DNA from 3 places in the Solibacillus sp. R5-41 genome. Region 3 is predicted to be linked to each of the others. Evidence: riboswitches for the same ligand, from Rfam matches in the RefSeq annotation. Region 3 holds a riboswitch; each other region holds the start of a gene.
The links. Region 3 has a riboswitch for S-adenosylmethionine ahead of CSE16_RS01625 (O-acetylhomoserine aminocarboxypropyltransferase/cysteine synthase family protein). Riboswitches for the same ligand answer to the same signal wherever they lie in the genome.
Positions count from the first base shown of each region.

Region 1: it holds a riboswitch for S-adenosylmethionine, as region 3 does, so the genes downstream of both, CSE16_RS17025 (methionine ABC transporter ATP-binding protein) here and CSE16_RS01625 (O-acetylhomoserine aminocarboxypropyltransferase/cysteine synthase family protein) in region 3, are expected to answer to the same signal.
Region 2: it holds a riboswitch for S-adenosylmethionine, as region 3 does, so the genes downstream of both, CSE16_RS19480 (bifunctional homocysteine S-methyltransferase/methylenetetrahydrofolate reductase) here and CSE16_RS01625 (O-acetylhomoserine aminocarboxypropyltransferase/cysteine synthase family protein) in region 3, are expected to answer to the same signal.

Region 1 covers NZ_CP024123.1:3,423,188-3,429,467, forward strand. Annotated here, with positions in the region: gene CSE16_RS17020 (methionine ABC transporter permease) at 1-376, opposite strand, end outside; gene CSE16_RS17025 (methionine ABC transporter ATP-binding protein) at 369-1,397, opposite strand; SAM riboswitch class I at 1,553-1,658, opposite strand; gene CSE16_RS17030 (thioredoxin family protein) at 1,715-2,020, opposite strand; gene CSE16_RS17035 (toprim domain-containing protein) at 2,028-2,354, opposite strand; gene gcvH (glycine cleavage system protein GcvH) at 2,473-2,853, opposite strand; gene CSE16_RS17045 (arsenate reductase family protein) at 2,934-3,290, opposite strand; gene CSE16_RS17050 (acyl-CoA dehydrogenase family protein) at 3,394-5,175, opposite strand; gene CSE16_RS17055 (acetyl-CoA C-acetyltransferase) at 5,237-6,280, opposite strand, start outside.
Region 2 covers NZ_CP024123.1:3,943,151-3,949,430, reverse strand. Annotated here, with positions in the region: gene CSE16_RS19490 (globin-coupled sensor protein) at 1-716, shown strand, start outside; gene hemG (protoporphyrinogen oxidase) at 860-2,245, shown strand; SAM riboswitch class I at 2,459-2,557, shown strand; gene CSE16_RS19480 (bifunctional homocysteine S-methyltransferase/methylenetetrahydrofolate reductase) at 2,660-4,504, shown strand; gene metH (methionine synthase) at 4,497-6,280, shown strand, end outside.
Region 3 covers NZ_CP024123.1:328,715-334,994, reverse strand. Annotated here, with positions in the region: gene CSE16_RS01630 (hypothetical protein) at 99-497, opposite strand; gene CSE16_RS01625 (O-acetylhomoserine aminocarboxypropyltransferase/cysteine synthase family protein) at 746-2,050, opposite strand; SAM riboswitch class I at 2,171-2,286, opposite strand; gene nfsA (oxygen-insensitive NADPH nitroreductase) at 2,506-3,240, shown strand; gene CSE16_RS01615 (hypothetical protein) at 3,453-3,866, shown strand; gene CSE16_RS01610 (ABC-2 transporter permease) at 3,928-5,604, opposite strand; gene CSE16_RS01605 (lysoplasmalogenase) at 5,693-6,280, shown strand, end outside.

The sequences.
Region 1 (6,280 bases), 1.2 Mb from region 3:
CAATAACCCCTTTATCAATTTCACGCAAGGCGATCAATACCATTCGCGCATAGAACGGGGCAGCACCAATAATAAGCGCTGGTAAAGCAGCATTGGCACCACGAATTGTACCAAGTAAAAATTTCGTGAATGGGATAAGTAAAATAATTAAAACGATGAATGGAATCGAACGGAAAATATTCACGACTGACCCCGTTAAAAAGTGGACGATTTTATTTGCCCATAGCTGATTATCACTCGTTAAAAATAATACAATCCCGATGATTAAACCGAGTGCGAATGTAACGACCGTTGCTATTGTTGTCATATAAATTGTTTCATAGGTTGCATCGAGCATCTTTGCCCAATCTACATTCGGAAATAATTGCTCAATCATGTCCAATCACCTCCGTTTGAACTTTATGTTGCTCTAGTACATCTAAAGCGGCTTTAATTTGTTCGCTCGAACCTTCAATATGGATAAACAATGTGCCGAGCGGACCACTTGTTGTATTGGAAATTTTCCCATGTACAATATTCACGACAATATCAAATTGCTTAATGATTTGTGATATTACAGGTTGCTCTGTTGTTTGGCCAACAAAGCTTAGCTTCACAATTTTCCCCGATGGATAATTCGCTAAAATTTGCTCGAGTGACGTTTGCATTTCCTGTGTTTCACCAGATATTTGCGACATGAAGTTTTTCGTTATCGGTGCTTGAGGATTTTGGAATACTTGTAGCACCTCGCCTTGCTCTACTACTTTACCTGCTTCCATTACCGCAACACGATCACAAATTTTTCGAATAACATGCATTTCGTGTGTAATGAGTACAATTGTCAATCCAATTTTTTTATTAATGCCGAGTAACAGCTCTAAAATCGAATCCGTCGTTTCTGGGTCCAATGCAGATGTTGCCTCGTCACATAATAAAACTTCTGGATTGTTTGCAAGTGCACGGGCAATTCCGACACGCTGTTTTTGTCCACCTGATAATTGTGAAGGATACGCTTTTCCTCGACCTGCTAGTCCAACAAGCTCAATTAGCTCTTCTACTCGTTTTGCTCGATCTTCTTTTGGTACTCCAGCAATTTCAAGCGGAAAGGCGATATTATCTTCCACTGTACGCGACCAAAGCAAATTGAAATGTTGAAAAATCATACTGATCTTTTGTCGAGCATCTCGTAGCTTTTTCCCCGACGCCTTAGAAATATCATTTCCGTTTACAACGACCGAACCAACTGTTGGTTTTTCTAACCCATTTAACAGTCGAATCATCGTACTTTTACCTGCACCACTATAACCAATAATGCCGAAGATTTCGCCTTGTTTAATCGATAAGTTTACTTGATTTACGGCTGTTAGTTCTCCATTTTTCGTTTTATAAACCTTCGATATATTTTGTAAGTCAATCATCGTTTGAACTCCTTTATTCGAAATAACTTATTCGTTATTTTCATAGCACATTTTTTCGCGCGAGTAGTTTTACCTAATTTTCAACTTGTTCAAAAAGAAAAAAAACCCTTCTACGACGACAAGTAGAAAGGTTTTCACATTTATGTTGAACCGTTCTCTCATCTCTCAAAGTTAAACTTTGTGTGACTTGGCACCTTTTCATCATACAATGCTGGTTGCCGGGCTTCATAGGGCACTTCCCTCCGCCTCTCTTTATAAGAGTAACGCTATTAAGTTTTTTATTATAAATGATACTCTATCACGTCGGCTTAGGAACGTCAATCACTTTTTAACATTTCATACAAAAAAGGTACGGATTGAAATGCATATATTTTTTTCTGCATTTCCCCGTTATTAGCAATGATTAAACACGGCACACTTTCCACCTGTAACTCCATTGCGAGATCACCTAAATAGTTGATATTTGCCATTCCAATTGACAAATCCGGTAATAATTCCTCAATTACTGTTAATATTTTTGATGCCACATCACATGTTCCACACATTGGTGTATATAAGTAAAAGGCACGCTGCCCTTCATTTTGCAGCTGTTGCACCCATTGTTCTCTCGTCCACACTTCCATACTACGATCAACCTTCTTTTACTATAAATTTCGCACGTTTAAGAAGTTCGATTAAAATAGGGGCTGGCGTCTTTGCCACTTCAATATATTGCTTTGGAATAATTAAATGTTGTGCTTCAGAATATGTCCGATTCATCAACTTACGCAATTTCTCTCCATTTTTATCAACATCGAACATCGTTACCATTTCATATTGCTCGTACGGTGTTAATAATGCAATTAATTCATCTTCACTTATCGTGCCATTCGTACAAAGAATAACGACTTGTTCAGCCAATAAAGGGGAAATTTGAATTTTATCTGAACGCCCTTCAACAATAATGCATTTCTCCAATATAAAACCTCCTATACAAACAATCAATTCCCACTCGGCGTCATTCCGTTTGGACGTCTGCTGAATGAAGATAAAAAGACGCTAAAATCTGTACATACAGATTTTAGCGTAAGGAATATTATTGTTCAATTAATTGTGTGTATGCTTCTGCATCCATTAATTCTTCTAACTCTGCATCATTTGATAATTCGATAACAACCATCCATGCTTGCTCGTATGGAGATTCATTAACAAACTCTGGGTTGTCAGATAACTCTTCGTTTACTGATACAACTGTACCTGATAATGGTGCATATAATTCAGAAACTGTTTTAACAGATTCTACGCTACCGAATGGTTGATCTTTCGTAATGTCGTCGCCAACCTCTGGAAGCTCAACGAATACGATGTCACCAAGTTCAGATTGTGCGAAGTGAGTAATGCCGATTGTTGCTTTACCATCCTCAATTTTTACCCATTCGTGCTCTTTTGTATATTTCAATTCTTTCGGTGTGTTCATGAAAACCCCTCCAATTAATATGTAGTACATTCATGTTCAGTTTGCCATATTTCGTTCGGAAATTCAATATGTAACGCCGTTTATTTCCAAGTATTTAAGAAGTCAGACTCCTTAAATCCTAATGTTATTTTTTTACCATCTGTAACAAGTGGTCGTTTAATCAACATGCCATCCGATGCAAGTAATGCTAATTGCTCCGCTTCTGTCATTGTTTCAAGATTATCCTTCAATCCAAGCTCTCGATACTTTATGCCGGATGTATTGAAAAATTTCTTTAAAGGCAAGCCACTTGCTTTATAAATCAATTGTAACTCCTCCACAGAAGGTGTTTGTTCAACGATATGTCGATTTTCGTACGTAATGCCATTTTCGTCGAGCCATTTTTGTGCTTTTTTACAAGTTGTGCATTTTGGGTAATGAATCAATTGAATTGTCATGAAAGTGCTCCTTTTTGCAACCTATTTTCCACTATTGTAACGGATTCACTTTCACAATTCAAAAATCGGATGCAGCGTCCTACATCCGATTCGAATTTATCATTTAAACAACATACTTTGCCGCTTCAATTACTTTCACTGATGCTTCTCGTTTTTTCAAAATTAAATTGTAAGGGTTATTACGTGTTAATTTACGTAGTGCAGATAAAATCATACGTCCTGTATCCCCTTCAACTGTAGCAAGTAGCGTTTCTTTTGCTTCTTTTTCGATTTCTGCAAATGCTTCTTGGCAGAAAATTTGCGTATAAAGTATTTTTTGTGCTGCTTTTTCTTCCCCGTCACGCGCGATTGCTTTTTGTGTACGGATGACAGCAGATTCCATTGCATATAATTGGTTGGCAATATTTGCGATGTTCACTAACACTTCTTGCTCTTGATCTAATTTAGCACCAAAACGTTGTGCTGCTGCGCCCGCTGCAAGAACAGCAATTTTCTTCGCATTTTTCACTAAATATTTTTCTTGTTCTAATGCAGCTTCGCCAATTTCTTCAGGCATTAGCATTAATAGTTCGTTTTGTAAGTCTTGTGCTACTTGTAATAGTGGCAATTCCCCTTTTAATGCTTTCTTCATGAATGTACCTGGTACAATCATACGGTTAATTTCATTTGTTCCTTCAAAAATACGGTTAATACGTGAATCGCGGTAAATACGCTCCACTTCATATTCAGCCATAAAGCCATAACCACCATGCAATTGAACGGCTTCATCTGCTACATAATCCAATGTTTCTGAACCGAATACTTTTGCAATCGAACATTCAATGGCGTACTCAGCAATGGCACCTGCTACTGAAATACCATCCTTTTGCTCTTCATCTGATAACTGGTTTAAGCGATCTTCGAAGTAACCAACTGTACGATAGTTTAAAGACTCTGACGCATAAATATGAGATGCCATTGTCGCTAACTTTTCTTTCGTTAAGTTAAAGCTCGAAATTGGCGTTTTAAATTGTTGACGTTGATTTGAATATGCTACTGCAAGCTCAAATGCACGCTTTGAAGCACCTACTGTACCTACCCCTAGTTTGTAACGACCGATATTTAAAATATTGAAGGCAATAATATGGCCACGGCCAATTTCACCTAATAAATTTTCTACTGGTACTTCTGCATCCTCTAAAATTAATGTACGAGTTGAAGAAGATTTAATGCCCATTTTCTTCTCTTCTGGACCAACCGAAACGCCCTTATATGAACGTTCTACGATGAATGCCGTGAATTTTTCGCCATCAATTTTCGCATATACTACGAAAACATCTGCAAAGCCTGCGTTTGTAATCCATTGCTTTTCACCATTTAAGATGTAATGTGTGCCCGCTTCGTTTAATTTTGCCGTCGTTTTCGCACCTAGTGCATCTGAGCCTGAACCTGGCTCTGTTAATGCATACGCAGCAATTAATTCACCAGAAGCTAACTTCGGTAAATAAAATGATTTTTGCGCATGATTACCAAATAGTACGATTGGTAATGAACCGATTCCAACATGTGCCCCGTGAGTAATTGAGAAACCACCTGCCGGAGACATTTTTTCTGCGATTAGTGCAGAAGAAATTTTATCTAAGCCAAGTCCCTCATATTCTTCGGGTACGTCTGCTGCAAGTAAGCCTAGCTCCCCTGCTGTTTTTAATAAGCGCACTGAATGCTCGAACTCATGATGCTCTAAATTTTCAACAACGGGTAATACTTCGTTTGTAACATAGTCCTGTGTTGTTTGAGCAATCATTTTTTGCTCATCTGTGAAATCCTCTGGCGTAAAGACACGATCGATTTCAACGTCCTCGATTAAGAAGCCGCCACCTTTAATAATGTTTGTTGTTTGTTCCATGATAAATTCCTCCCCTAAGGTCTTTGTGATTGGAAATAACTAATTTTATTTATTTTAAGTTTTAAAGTACTTCAAATACGCCTGCTGCACCCATGCCGCCGCCGATACACATTGTCACGACCCCGTATTTGCCACCGCGTCGTTTTAATTCGTTAATAAGCTTCACAGTTAAAATCGTGCCCGTTGCGCCAAGTGGGTGCCCTAAAGCAATTGCACCACCGTTTACATTCACTTTATCGATATCAATGCCAAGTTCACGTACTACTTGAATTGATTGTGATGCGAATGCTTCATTAATTTCCCAAAGGTCGATTTGGTCTTGTGTTAAACCCGCAATTTCTAACGCTTTCGGAACAGCTACAATTGGACCAATTCCCATTACTTCTGGTGGAACTCCTCCAACTGCAAAGCCTAAAAACTTCGCAAGTGGCTGAATACCTTGCTTTTCAGCTTCTTCACGGTCCATCACTAATACCGCTGCTGCACCATCTGATGTTTGAGAAGCATTGCCCGCTGTAACAGAGCCCTTCACATGGAAGGCTGGACGTAATTTTGCTAAGCCTTCCATCGAAGTGCCAGAACGTACCCCTTCATCTGTATCGAAAATCACTTTCTTTTCTTGCAATTTATTATTCTCGTCAACTGTGTACTCAATTACTTCAACAGGTACGATTTCATCGATGAATTTTCCTTCTTTAATCGCTTTTTCAGCTAATTCATGAGAGCGTACTGCGAAAGCATCTTGATCTTCACGACTCACATTGTACCGATTTGCGACTTCTTCCGCTGTATGCCCCATACCAATATAGTATTGAGGTGCTTCTTCTGCTAGCTTCGGATTTAAACGAACTGTATTTCCTGTCATTGGAATCATACTCATCGATTCTGTACCACCCGCAATAATCGCTTTTGAGTGGCCAAGCATAATTCTTTCCGCAGCATATGCAATCGTTTGCAAACCTGACGAACAGAAACGGTTCACTGTTAGAGCTGGTGTTGTATCCGGTAAGCCTGCTAACGCACCAACTAATCGAGCAACATTCATCCCTTGCTCCGCTTCAGGCATCGCACAGCCCATAATTAAATCATCAATCGGACCTTCATA
Region 2 (6,280 bases), 670 kb from region 3:
TTAGTCATTCTATTATCGAATCATCTTCGAACTTAGCCGCGATTTCTGAGCAAACAAATGCTAGTTTCCAACAGTTGACGATGCAATCTGACGTGATGACTTCCTATGCGAAAAAAGCGATTGAAATTTCGAATGTGGCGAACGAACAAGCGCAAAATGGGAAAACGCAATTACAACGTCAAATTGATAGCATAAAGGAAATTAATCATTCAGTTGGTTCCATTTCTGAAGAGATTGATAAGCTTGTAGAAATTTCAAAAGAAATGGAATCCACAATGGGAAATGTAACGAATATTGCGAACCAAACGAATTTATTGGCACTAAATGCTGCAATTGAAGCGGCACGAGCTGGAGAAGCCGGTAAAGGATTTGGTGTAGTAGCAGATGAAGTTCGAAAGTTATCCGAACAAACGAAAGAATCAGCTGTAAATGTAGGTGAACTATTAAAAAATACGAATGTTCGCACGATGAAATTGCTCGAATCATTGGGTCAAATTCAAACAGCCGTTCATACAGGTGAGGAAAGCATGGGAGGAACCGAAGAACAATTCTCACTTATCGTAGAGGCCATGGTTGAAACGGAAGTACAAAATAACCTAGTCCAAAATGAAGTAGAGCAAATTGGTTTAGTCATATTGGAGCTTGGTCGAGCATTTGAAGAAGTTACACATTCAGCAGATAGGTTAGCGACAATTTCACACAGATTAGATAAATAAATTGTATCTTTACGTATGCCATTTTGATTCAATTCAAAATGGTTTTTTTCGTGCGATTTTTGTAATACACTGCTTACCTATTTTAGAGGAAAACAGATTATACTGAAGTGAGTATAGCTTGTACGGGAATGGGAGCGATTTTTATGAAAACAGTAGTAGTTGTAGGTGGCGGTATTACAGGCCTTTGCACGATGCATTATTTGAAAAGACAAATGGCCGAAAAAAAGATAGAAGCGCGTCTTATTTTAATAGAAAAGAATGCATATTTAGGTGGGAAAATTCATTCGGAATATGGAGAAGATTTCATTATGGAAACAGGCGCGGATTCCATTGTTGCGCGTCATCCTGGTGTGATAGAGCTTGTACGTGAGCTCGATTTTGAATCGGAACTCGTTTACAATGAGACCGGCATTTCCTATATTCATACGAATAATGAGCTACATGCAATTCCTGCGGGTTCAACATTTGGGATTCCGATGAGTATCGAGTCATTAATGGCAAGTACGCTCATTTCTGAAGAAGGGAAAAAACGTGTCTTGCAAGATTTTGAAATACCGAATGCCAATTATACAAAGGCAAGCTCAATTGGGGAGTTTTTAGAACATTTCCTAGGTGAAGAAATTGTGCATAAGCAAATAGCTCCTGTATTATCGGGCGTTTACTCGGGGGATCTTTATCAATTAAGTCTAGCATCGACACTCCCTTATTTAGTCGATTATAAAAATGACTATGGTTCGATTATTAAAGGATTTGAGGAAAATCGCGAGCAGTTTGAGAAGGCAGCAAATAAAAAGTTCATTTCATTTGAAAATGGATTGTCTGCTATCATCAATCGACTTGAGGAAATGTTGCCAGACGTTGAATTTATGAAAAATGCCACAACAGAAAGTGTTCGAAAAGTGGGGTCGCAATATGAGGTAGTGGTAAATGGAAAAATAATAGAAGCAGATGTTGTTGTGCTTGCAGTTCCAAATGACACAGTGCGTAAAGTATTAGCAGATGAGACATTAGATAAAAGTTTAGCGCAATTTTCAACGGCATCTGTGATTACGATGTATGTAGGCTTTGATGTACCAGATGAAGTATTGCCAGCAGATGGCACCGGTTTTATCGTCTCGCATAATAGTGATTTAATATGCAATGCATCTACTTGGACGAGTCGAAAATGGAAGCACACGTCGACAAAAGGTAATCTACTCGTACGCTTATTTTATAAAAATAGTAATCCGCGCTATGAAGAGTTAGCAGCAATGTCTGATGAGGAGCTAACAACGGTTGCACGAGAGGATATTCTTTTAAGTCTTGGCATTGCAGCACAACCAAAAATAGTGAATGTGACAAAATGGATCGATCAAATGCCGCGTTATGATTTAGCACATAATGATGCTCTTGGTGTTGTTGTAGAGGATTTAGAGACGCGTTATCCAAACGTATTACTTGCGGGATGCTCGTATTTTGGTGTGGGTATTGGTGCGTGTATTCAAAATGGAAAGACGACCGCACAGCAAATAATCAATGCAATTGTGTAAAGTTATGCTTGAATATGCTAACAGCTATTGACGTTTTTTTCATATAACGTTATGATTCTGTTAATTCTTTTAATCAGAAAACTCTGCTAAAACGAATTGAAACTTCCATCGGATGTTACGAACTTAGGTTAACACCCTTTGCAAGCATAAATCGTAATCCGGATGCAATTATGCCGGGGTATAATTGATTTAGTATTAAAAAATTCATAATGTATCTTATCGAGAGAAGTTGAGGGACTGGCCCTATGAAACTTCAGCAACCAACAAATAGTCAGGTGCTAAATCCAGCAGGCAAATGCCAGAAGATGAGAGGGACCTAAACTTACAATGTGTAATGCCTTCTTTTATTTTTGAAAGAAGGCTTTTTTATATCATTAAATGACTGAAAATACTGTAAATATGGGAGTGAATACAATGGGTTTATTAGAGGATTTAAAAACTAAAGTATTAACAGCTGACGGCGCAATTGGTACATTATTATATTCCTATGGTTTAGATTATTGTCATGAAGAAATGAATATTTTGCGACCAGAAATTATTGAAAAAATACATGGTGAATATGTTGCTGCCGGAGCGGATATTATCCAGACGAATACATATGGTGCCAATGCAATTAAGCTTGCTCGTTACGGCTATGAATACCGTGTGCAAGAGTTTAATGAAGCGGCATTACAAATTGCTAAGCGTGCTGCAACTCCTGGAGGACAATATGTGTTAGCTACAATCGGGGGTATTCGAGGCGTTCGAAAAAATGATGTGACACTAGCAGAAATTTTAGATGCGTTTGAGGAACAGGCAAAAGTACTTCTTGCAGGTCAACCAGATGGCTTTTTACTAGAGACGTATTATGATTTTGAGGAATTATCCCACTGTGTTCATTTATTACGCACATTAACGGACTTACCGATTATTGCACAAGTGACGATGCAAGATCCAGGAGTTTTACAAAATGGTCTGTCATTAAATGCGGCTTTAACAGAGCTTGCCGCTTTAGGAGCAGATATCGTCGGCAGTAATTGTCGCTTAGGGCCGTTCCATACGATTCAATCATTTGAAGGTGTAGAGCTTCCGGAAAATTCCTTTTTGTCTGCTTCCCCGAATGCTTCTTTATTAGATGTGGAAGATGGGCGCGTTGTTTATGAGTCAGAGGCGGATTATTTTGCGCGTGCTGCGGTTGAATTAGTCGAGCAAGGTGTTCGTTTAATCGGCGGATGCTGTGGTACGACACCAAAGCATATTGCGGCAGTGAAAAGTCGTTTAGCTCATATTAAGCCCATTACAGAGAAAAAAGTGAAGCAAGGGCGTACAGAATTTGTGCGTGTACCTGAGCCACGTAAGCAAGAGCCGTTACATTTAAAAGCAAAGCGCGAACGTTCTGTCATTGTTGAGTTAGATACGCCACGACATTTAGAAATTGATGGCTTCGTGGAAGGTGCGAAAGAATTATACAACGCAGGAGCGGATGTTATTATGATGGCGGATAATTCCCTTGCTTCTCCGCGTATAAGTAATATTGCGATGGCTTCTATTTTGAAGCAGCACGGTATTCGCACATTGCCACATTTAACTTGTCGTGACCGCAATTTAATTGGTTTACAATCACATTTAATGGGTCTAGATGCATTAGAGCTGCATGATCTTTTAGTGGTGACTGGTGACCCAACAAAAGTTGGGGATTTCCCTGGTGCAACGAGTGTATATGATGTGTCATCAATGGAGTTAATTTCTTTAATTAAACAATTAAATGAAGGCTCATCTTTCACAGGAAAAACATTGCGCAAGCAGGCAAATTTCTCCGTTGCAGGTGCTTTCAATCCGAATGTGCGTGTATTAGATCGGGCGGTTGCTCGCTTAGAGAAGAAAATTGAACACGGGGCGGATTATTTCATTTCGCAACCAGTTTATACGAAAGAAAAAATTAAAGAGATTTATGAGGCGACAAAGCATTTAGAGACGCCGATATATATTGGAATTATGCCCCTTACTTCATTTAGAAGTGCGGAATTCCTTCACCATGAAGTGCCAGGTATCAAGCTTTCAGAGGAAGTACTTGCGCGTATGGAAGCTTGCGGTGAGGACAAAGAAGCGGCAACAAAAGAGGGCGTTAAAATTGCTAAGGAACTTTTAGAAACAGCATGTCAGTATTTTAATGGAATTTACTTAATTACACCATTTTTACGCTACGATATGACGCTAGAACTAATCGACTATGTGAAAGCGTTTGATGTTAAATATAAAGGAGCTCAAACAAATGCTTAATCATCCAATACAGGAGCAATTACAAAAACGAATATTAATTATCGATGGTGCAATGGGGACAATGCTCCAAAATGAAAATTTGACCTATGAAGACTTTGGCGGTGAGGAATTAGATGGCTGTAATGAAAACCTTATTTTGACACGACCAGATGTGTTAGGAAAAATTCATCGTGCTTATTTAGAAGCTGGTTCCGATATCATTTGTACAAATACATTTGGTGCAACGCCACTTGTTTTAAATGAGTATGACCTGGGAAATAAAGCGGTGGAAATTAATAGACGAGCGGTGGAAATTGCACTAGAGGTGTCGCGTGAGTTTTCGACACCTGAGTGGCCACGCTTTGTTGCAGGGGCGATGGGGCCAACCACAAAAACATTGTCTGTAACAGGTGGGATAACATTTGAAGAGCTAGAGGAAAATTTCTATGTGCAAGCGAAAGCATTGATTGAAGCAGGATCCGATTTAATATTACTTGAAACGTCTCAAGATATGCTGAATGTAAAGGCGGGCACAATTGCGGTGCGTCGTGCATTTGATGAATTAGGAAAAGAGTTACCTGTGATGATTTCAGGAACAATCGAGCCAATGGGTACTACACTTGCTGGGCAATCGATTGAAGCCTTCTACATTTCGATTGAACATATTCAACCACTATCCGTTGGCTTAAACTGTGCTACAGGTCCAGAATTTATGACGGATCATATTCGTTCATTAGCAGAGCTTTCACAAGGTTATATTAGCTGTTATCCGAATGCAGGCTTACCGGATGAGGAAGGGTGCTATCACGAAACACCAGAATCATTATCGAAAAAGCTACAAGGTTTTGCAGAAAAAGGTTGGCTCAATATTATTGGTGGCTGTTGCGGTACGACACCTGCTCATATCGCAGCCATTCGTGAAGCGGTAGCAGGATTTGCACCTCGTAAACCTGGAGAGAAAACACATACGCATGCTGTTTCAGGAATTGAACCGTTACAATATGATGAATCGATGCGTCCTTTATTTATGGGCGAACGTACGAATGTTATCGGCTCACGTAAATTTAAAAATTTAATTATTGAAGGAAAATTTGAGGAAGCAGCAGAAGTTGCTCGTGCCCAAGTGAAAAATGGTGCGCATGTTATTGATATTTGTCTCGCCAACCCAGACCGTGATGAAGTAGAGGATATGAAAAACTTTATGCAGGAAGTGGTCAAAAAGGTAAAAGTACCTTTAGTAATTGACTCAACTGATGAAAAAGTAATGGAAGTCGCATTAAAATATTCACAAGGGAAAGCGATCATTAACTCCATTAACTTAGAAGATGGCGAGGAGCGCTTTGATGCGGTGATGCCACTTGTGAAAAAATATGGGGCAGCGCTTGTTGTTGGAACGATTGACGAAACGGGAATGGCCATTACGCGTGAGAAAAAGCTAGAAGTGGCAGAGCGTTCATATAAATTGCTGACAAAAAAATGGGGCATGGCACCAGAGGATATTATTTTTGACCCGCTAATGTTCCCGGTTGGTACAGGGGACGAGCAATATATTGGTGCAGCAGAGGAAACAATCGAAGGGATTCGTTTAATTAAAGAAAAGCTACCACATTGCCTAACTGTTCTCGGTGTTAGTAATGTATCATTCGGTTTACCGCCAGTAGGTCGTGAAGTGTTAAATGCGGTTTATTTATATTATTGCACGCAAGCAGGTCTTGATTATGCGATTGTGAATACAGAGAAATTAGAGCGATTTGCTTCGATTCCAGAAGAAGAAATTAAACTTGCGAATGATTTGAT
Region 3 (6,280 bases):
TAATTTTAACTATTTATAAAATGAAAAACGTATCCCGACTCGAAGCCAAAATACGTTTTTTAAATGATTGAAACTATTTTATTTACACCTTAACAGAATTAAACCGCTACCTTTACACGTTCAATATTATGTAAATGATATATGCTTATTATTTTCTTCATTAATAACTGTTCTTTTACTGTATAGTTTGGAATTGCGAATGGACGTTGCACGAGCTGGAACTCACCATATTTTAAATACCATTCTTTTGCTGGTACTAAAATATGTGCTACACCATGTTCCTTATATTCCACTGCTATTTCCTTCACGACATAGCCTGATTTCGATAAATGATAAGTTGTTTCAGAGAAAGCACAGTGTCCAAACACCTTTTGCCACATCAATTCTACATCCGCCAAAATCTCTTGAATTGTCATTGCGTTTACAAATTTCTTTAGATCATTTAGTTCATAAATTATATATGCTGCCACATTTTGTGCACTGTATACGTTTCCCATGTCAAACAAATCCTTCTAATTGATTAAGATAGAGCACTTGCTCAAAGGGGGGTTAACCATTTGCAAGTGCGCTATCTTCAAGTAATGTAAACGATGCTGCAACATTATTTACATTACTCAGTTTATAATCCCTATTTTATTACTAGGTTTTATCTTTGTCAATAAACCTTATAAAAATACTTGGTTTTAATTTTGGAAAGCTGCTCCCTAACGAAATGATGAAAGGCAAGCAAGTTTCTTCTATTATATTAAACTTGTGTTTCGATTTCTAAATTAGCGGCTACTTTCGCTAAAGCTTGTTCTAAATCTGCAATAATATCTTCTATGGCCTCCAAACCGATCGATAAGCGAATGAGCTCCTCAGATACACCAGCTACTTTTAATTCTTCAGCTGATAATTGTTGGTGTGTCGTAGATGCTGGGTGGATAATTAATGAGCGCGCGTCTCCTACATTGGCTACGTGTGAGAATAATTCCACGTTATCAATGACTTGGCGCCCTGCTTCACGTCCACCTTTAATGCCAAATGTTAAAATTGAGCCAAACCCGTTTTTCAAATATTTTTTCGCTAGCTCATGTGAAGGGAAATCTTCAAAGCCGTTATAGTTTACATATTCCACAAATGGGTGGTTGCGTAAATATTCCGCTACTTTTAACGTATTTTCATTATGGCGCACGATACGCAGATGAAGCGTTTCTAGGCCTTGTAAAAAGTTAAATGCTGCGTCTGCTGATAATGTAGGACCGAAATCACGTAAAAGTTGAACACGTAGCTTTGTGGCAAATGCAGCCCCTGCAGTGTCAATTCCATAACGAAGTCCGTGATAAGACGTATCTGGCTCTGTAAACCCAAGATGACGCCCTTGTGTCCAATCAAAATTCCCTGCGTCCACGACAATGCCACCAATTGTCGTTCCGTGACCACCTATCCATTTCGTAGCCGAGTGAATGACAACATCCGCGCCAAATTCAATTGGGTTCCCACCATATGGCGAAGCGAATGTGCTATCGATTAATAATGGTAGTCCGTTTTCATGTGCGATTGTAGCAACTGCTTCAATATCTAACACCTTTAAACTTGGGTTACCAATAATTTCTGCATAAACAGCCTTTGTTTTATCTGTAATTGCGTTCCGGAAATTTTCTGGGTTCGTTTCATCCACAAATTTCACTGTAATGCCGTAGCGTGGTAATGTTGTTGCAAATAAATTATACGTACCACCGTAAAGTGAACCTGCTGCCACGATTTCGTCCCCAGCACTTGCTAAGTTTAAAATAGAAAATGCGATAGCTGCTGCACCAGATGAAAGTGCTACTGCGGCTGCTCCCCCTTCTAATAACGCAACACGCTCTTCAAATGCACCAACCGTTGGGTTCATAATACGTGAATAAATATTGCCCGCCTCTTCTAATGCAAATAGTCGCTGCGCATGAGCAGTATCTTTAAATGCATAAGCCGTTGAACGATAAATTGGTACTGCAATCGCACCCGTTACAGGATCTGGCTTTTGACCTCCGTGTAATAATAGTGTTTCTGGTCGTAAATTTGTCATCAATAATAACCTCCAAAATAGTTTTCGATGGTGAAATCGGTGTTATAGAGGAGGAGTTTTTTGAATGAAAAAAACCCTCTTCAGCTAAGAAGAGGGTTTGCAAATGAGCAAGTTTGCCTCCTCTTATCTTTCAAAATGCAAATTGCATCTTGTAGGAAGTAGCACCTTAGTCAGTTCGTCACTCACTGGTTGCCGGGCATCTCAGGGCCTATTCCCTCCGCCACTCTTGATAAGAGTATGTGATTTATGTTCCATCGTTGTTTCACAGTATAAAACAGTTAATATCAGTTCGTCAACAGTTAATTTAAAATTTTCTGATTTTCATAATATTCTATTTAACAAAGCTGTTGAGTCTCATTTCAGCATTATCAATAGTCATCTGAATATAAATCGACTAGAATAAACTTAAAGGAACGTTCCTTTACATTGATTTTTTCATAAGGGGAGAAATTTACATGCAAACAAGAGAAATTTTACGAAGTCACTCATCTGTTCGAAAATATTCAGGTGAGCAAATTTCAAAAGAAACCATTATTGATTTAATCGAAACGGCGCAAATGGCTGCAAGCTCACATTTTGTCCAAGCATATAGCGTTATTTGGGTAACGGATGAGGAGAAAAAAGCAAAACTAGGTGAGTTATCAAAAAATGATTTCCAATTCAAAACTGCGGGTGCTTCTTTCTTATTTTGCGTGGATTTCAAACGTCTACAAGTTGCAGGTCAAATGCACGGCGTTGACATTGTGACAGATTCTGCTGAAAACGTTCTTGTTGGCGTTGCGGACGTTTCATTATTTGCACAAAACTTTGTTATTGCTGCTGAAGCGATGGGCTATGGGATTTGCTATATTGGCGGGGCACGCACAAATCCAGCTGAAATTAGTGAACTATTTAATTTACCTGATTATGTGTTCCCATTATTTGCGATGACAATTGGTACACCGACAAAACGTAATGAAACAAAGCCTCGTCTACCAGTATCGGCTGTGTTGCATGAAAACAGCTATGACGTAGATCAATATGAAACATTATTAGCTGACTATGATGCGATGATGGAAACGTATTACGCAAGCCGCTCTTCCAATCAAAAGATGGCAACTTGGACGAAGCAAATGGCGGATTTTTTAGTCGACCAAAAACGTCCATTTATAAAAGATTTCCTTGCAACAAAAGGCTTTACGTGGAAATAACCGCATGACCTACCCATCATTTTAGCGCTCCGCTAAAATGATGTTTTTTTGAGCTAAGAACATGCCTTCTTTACTAATTGAATCGGTACTTTACATCCATACGGATTTTTAGAATTATTTTTTTAGCATTTCATATTACTCATTATGACTTAGGTTTTTTGTTTCATATTTTGCTATTATGAAGAGACTGAAGTTGTTAGGAGGTAACATAAATGTCGACTCCATTTATTGCGAAATCATTAGAACGCCAACATTTGAAATCTGCTCGAAAATACCCTTTGTTAATTTCAGACATAAATATTGAATTAAATAAAATTCATCAACAAATTACAGATCAAATAGAGCACTCAAAATATGAAGCTGCAACCGCGTTCATCGACCAATATATTGCACATACATCAATTTGGCAACTTAAATTTGTTTGCAACTTCGAAAATCCTGAAGTGGTGCTTATGCAAATTTTCCATTTAGATTATATTTTCAATAATGAACCTTCTGATCATTTTTCAACCGAGCGAGAACTTTTAAACGTGCAATGGGAAAAATTCTTGAATGTAACGCTATACACAGAAGAAAAAATTGAACACCGAAAACAAAAAATGCTTCACTATATTCAAAATTACTAGTAAAAATGAATTGTAAAAGGCAGAGACGTTTTCAACAACATCCCTGCCCTTTTTACATGCTTTATAATCCTTCAATAATTACATTTTTTACAGGTTGGAACTGCTCGCCTGTTTTCGCATATGTCATAACGATGCGATCACCCTCTTGTAAATAAATCGCAAGCGGTACGATTTCTGAACTTACGATAAAGTTTTCACCCGATTTCAGTAAGAATGATACGAGTGTAAAATCACCCACACGCTCTTTATATACACGAACAACTTCACCTGTTACTGTTGCTTCCTCTGCATTAGAAGTGCCACCTACTGTACTACCACCACGACTTAATGCTGTTTTATATAGCTTTAACGCCTCATTTGGTGTGGAGGCAAAGGCTGAAATTTCAGGATTCGCTGCGGAAACGATGAAATAGTTTTGTAGGAAACCATTTGCATCAAGTACAGCAGTTAACCAGCTCGCCTCGCCGTAGAAGTTATAAAGAATTGGCATTTTGCCTTCCCATTTCTTCTCGATGAATTTCTTTTCAATAATTTGCAGTGCTCCTTGAGAATCCATGTATGATGCATCTAAATCACCTGTATAATACGTTGCCGCGCCCGTACGAGCATTTGTCAACGAATAACCAAGCATAGAATCAACACCCTCTTTTGGGCTTGTGAAATCTGTGAAGTAATACATTTCCCCATCTTCCATGAAAATCGGGCTTACATTCGCTTCCGTACCTTCATCACTCGGTAATTTCACATCTTTCTTTCCAACAACACTGTTCCAATAACCGTGCACATAGTTCCCATAATAGCTATTTTGCAAGCTCACTGTTTCTGGAGAAATTGCCCCATCAATATAGTCTGGTACATCTTTTAGCGCAAGCTTTTCTGTATGTCCCGTTTTTGCATCAACTATAACAATCCCTTTCACATCAAAGCCATTACGCGCAGATATAAATTCACCGTATGAACGAATGTAAAACGGCTTCCCATTCTCATCAATTTCCAATTGCGGTTGCCCGTAAAAAATGAGTGTAGGATATTGTAAACGTATGTGACGCTCTAAATTTTGATTTAAATAAGCGGATGGAATATAGCTCATTTCCGATTTAATAAATTTCGGATTATCACTTGAATCTGTCGCGCTCATCGTGAAATAACCCGGTGTTGTTTTTCCATTAAACCATTTGAAAAAGTCCGAAAACTCAACTGGTGCAATGTACACATACTCACCGTTTATTTTTTGAATTTGCAAACGACCTAATTCATAATAGCTTGTATTTGGTACCTGTCCGAATGCTTTTTTCATTTTATTTTTTACAAACTGTGGCGGTACACTCGCCGGCTTTTTCGTTTCATCGAATGGCTCGATTTCTACCTTTTCCTCCATTTGTGAGGACTTGAATTTTTGTTCAGCATTTAGTAATGGTGCACTTATCAAATAAGCGACCCCTAATATCCCCACTAGTACAATAGCTGATTTTAGTTTTTGCTCACGCCCTCCTGATAAAATCGCGCCAACTAACGCGGCTACAGGCAGCACATATAAAAATACTGTCCAATTCAAATCAATTTTAGATACATAAACCGTTACAAAAACCGAAATAAAACTAACTACAAAAGCGAACGTAGATGTTATGATTAGCTTCTTCGATAAAAATTTACCGTTTTTCACATGCCGAGAAATTGGTATGATTAATAATGTCATGATCAACGAACCGATTAAGGCAATTAATAAAAGTTGTTCCATGGTGACCATCCTTTCTTTGTACTATTTACGAATAACTAGCTTGAAAGATTCATAATTACAATAAAAATATGTTTTAGGAGGAATATTTATGGCGCGAAAAGTACTCATTTCATTATTTTTAGGGTTCGGCATTTTTTATGTGTTTTTCATTAACTCCATCGATTCATCTTTAATAATGGTCTTTAAGTTAATACCCATGTTATTACTTATTACGCTGGCATTCACGACGAAGCTCCCGGCCAAAATTCCGTATCACTGGCTTATTTCAATTGGCCTCATCATTTGCGCGATTGGAGATTATACGTTGCAATGGTTCATCGTCGGACTATGCTTCTTTTTAACAGGGCATATTTTTTATATTTTCGCGTTTCGAACGACAAATATAGCAAAAACACCTATTATCGTAAAAATTTTACTTGGTGTGTACGGACTATTTATGGTTGTGTGGATCGCAGGTGCTATTTTTAATCGAGGTGAAACCATTTTAGCGATTGCCGTTGTGGCTTATATGTTTGTTATTTTAATAATGGGCTGGACCTCATTCCGTACAGGTAGCACGTTTGCGATAACTGGCGCTATATTATTCATTATATCTGATTCTATTTTGGCAATTGATCGCTTTATGTTTGAAGTTTCCTACTCACATCAGCTCATTATGATTACGTATTATGGTGCA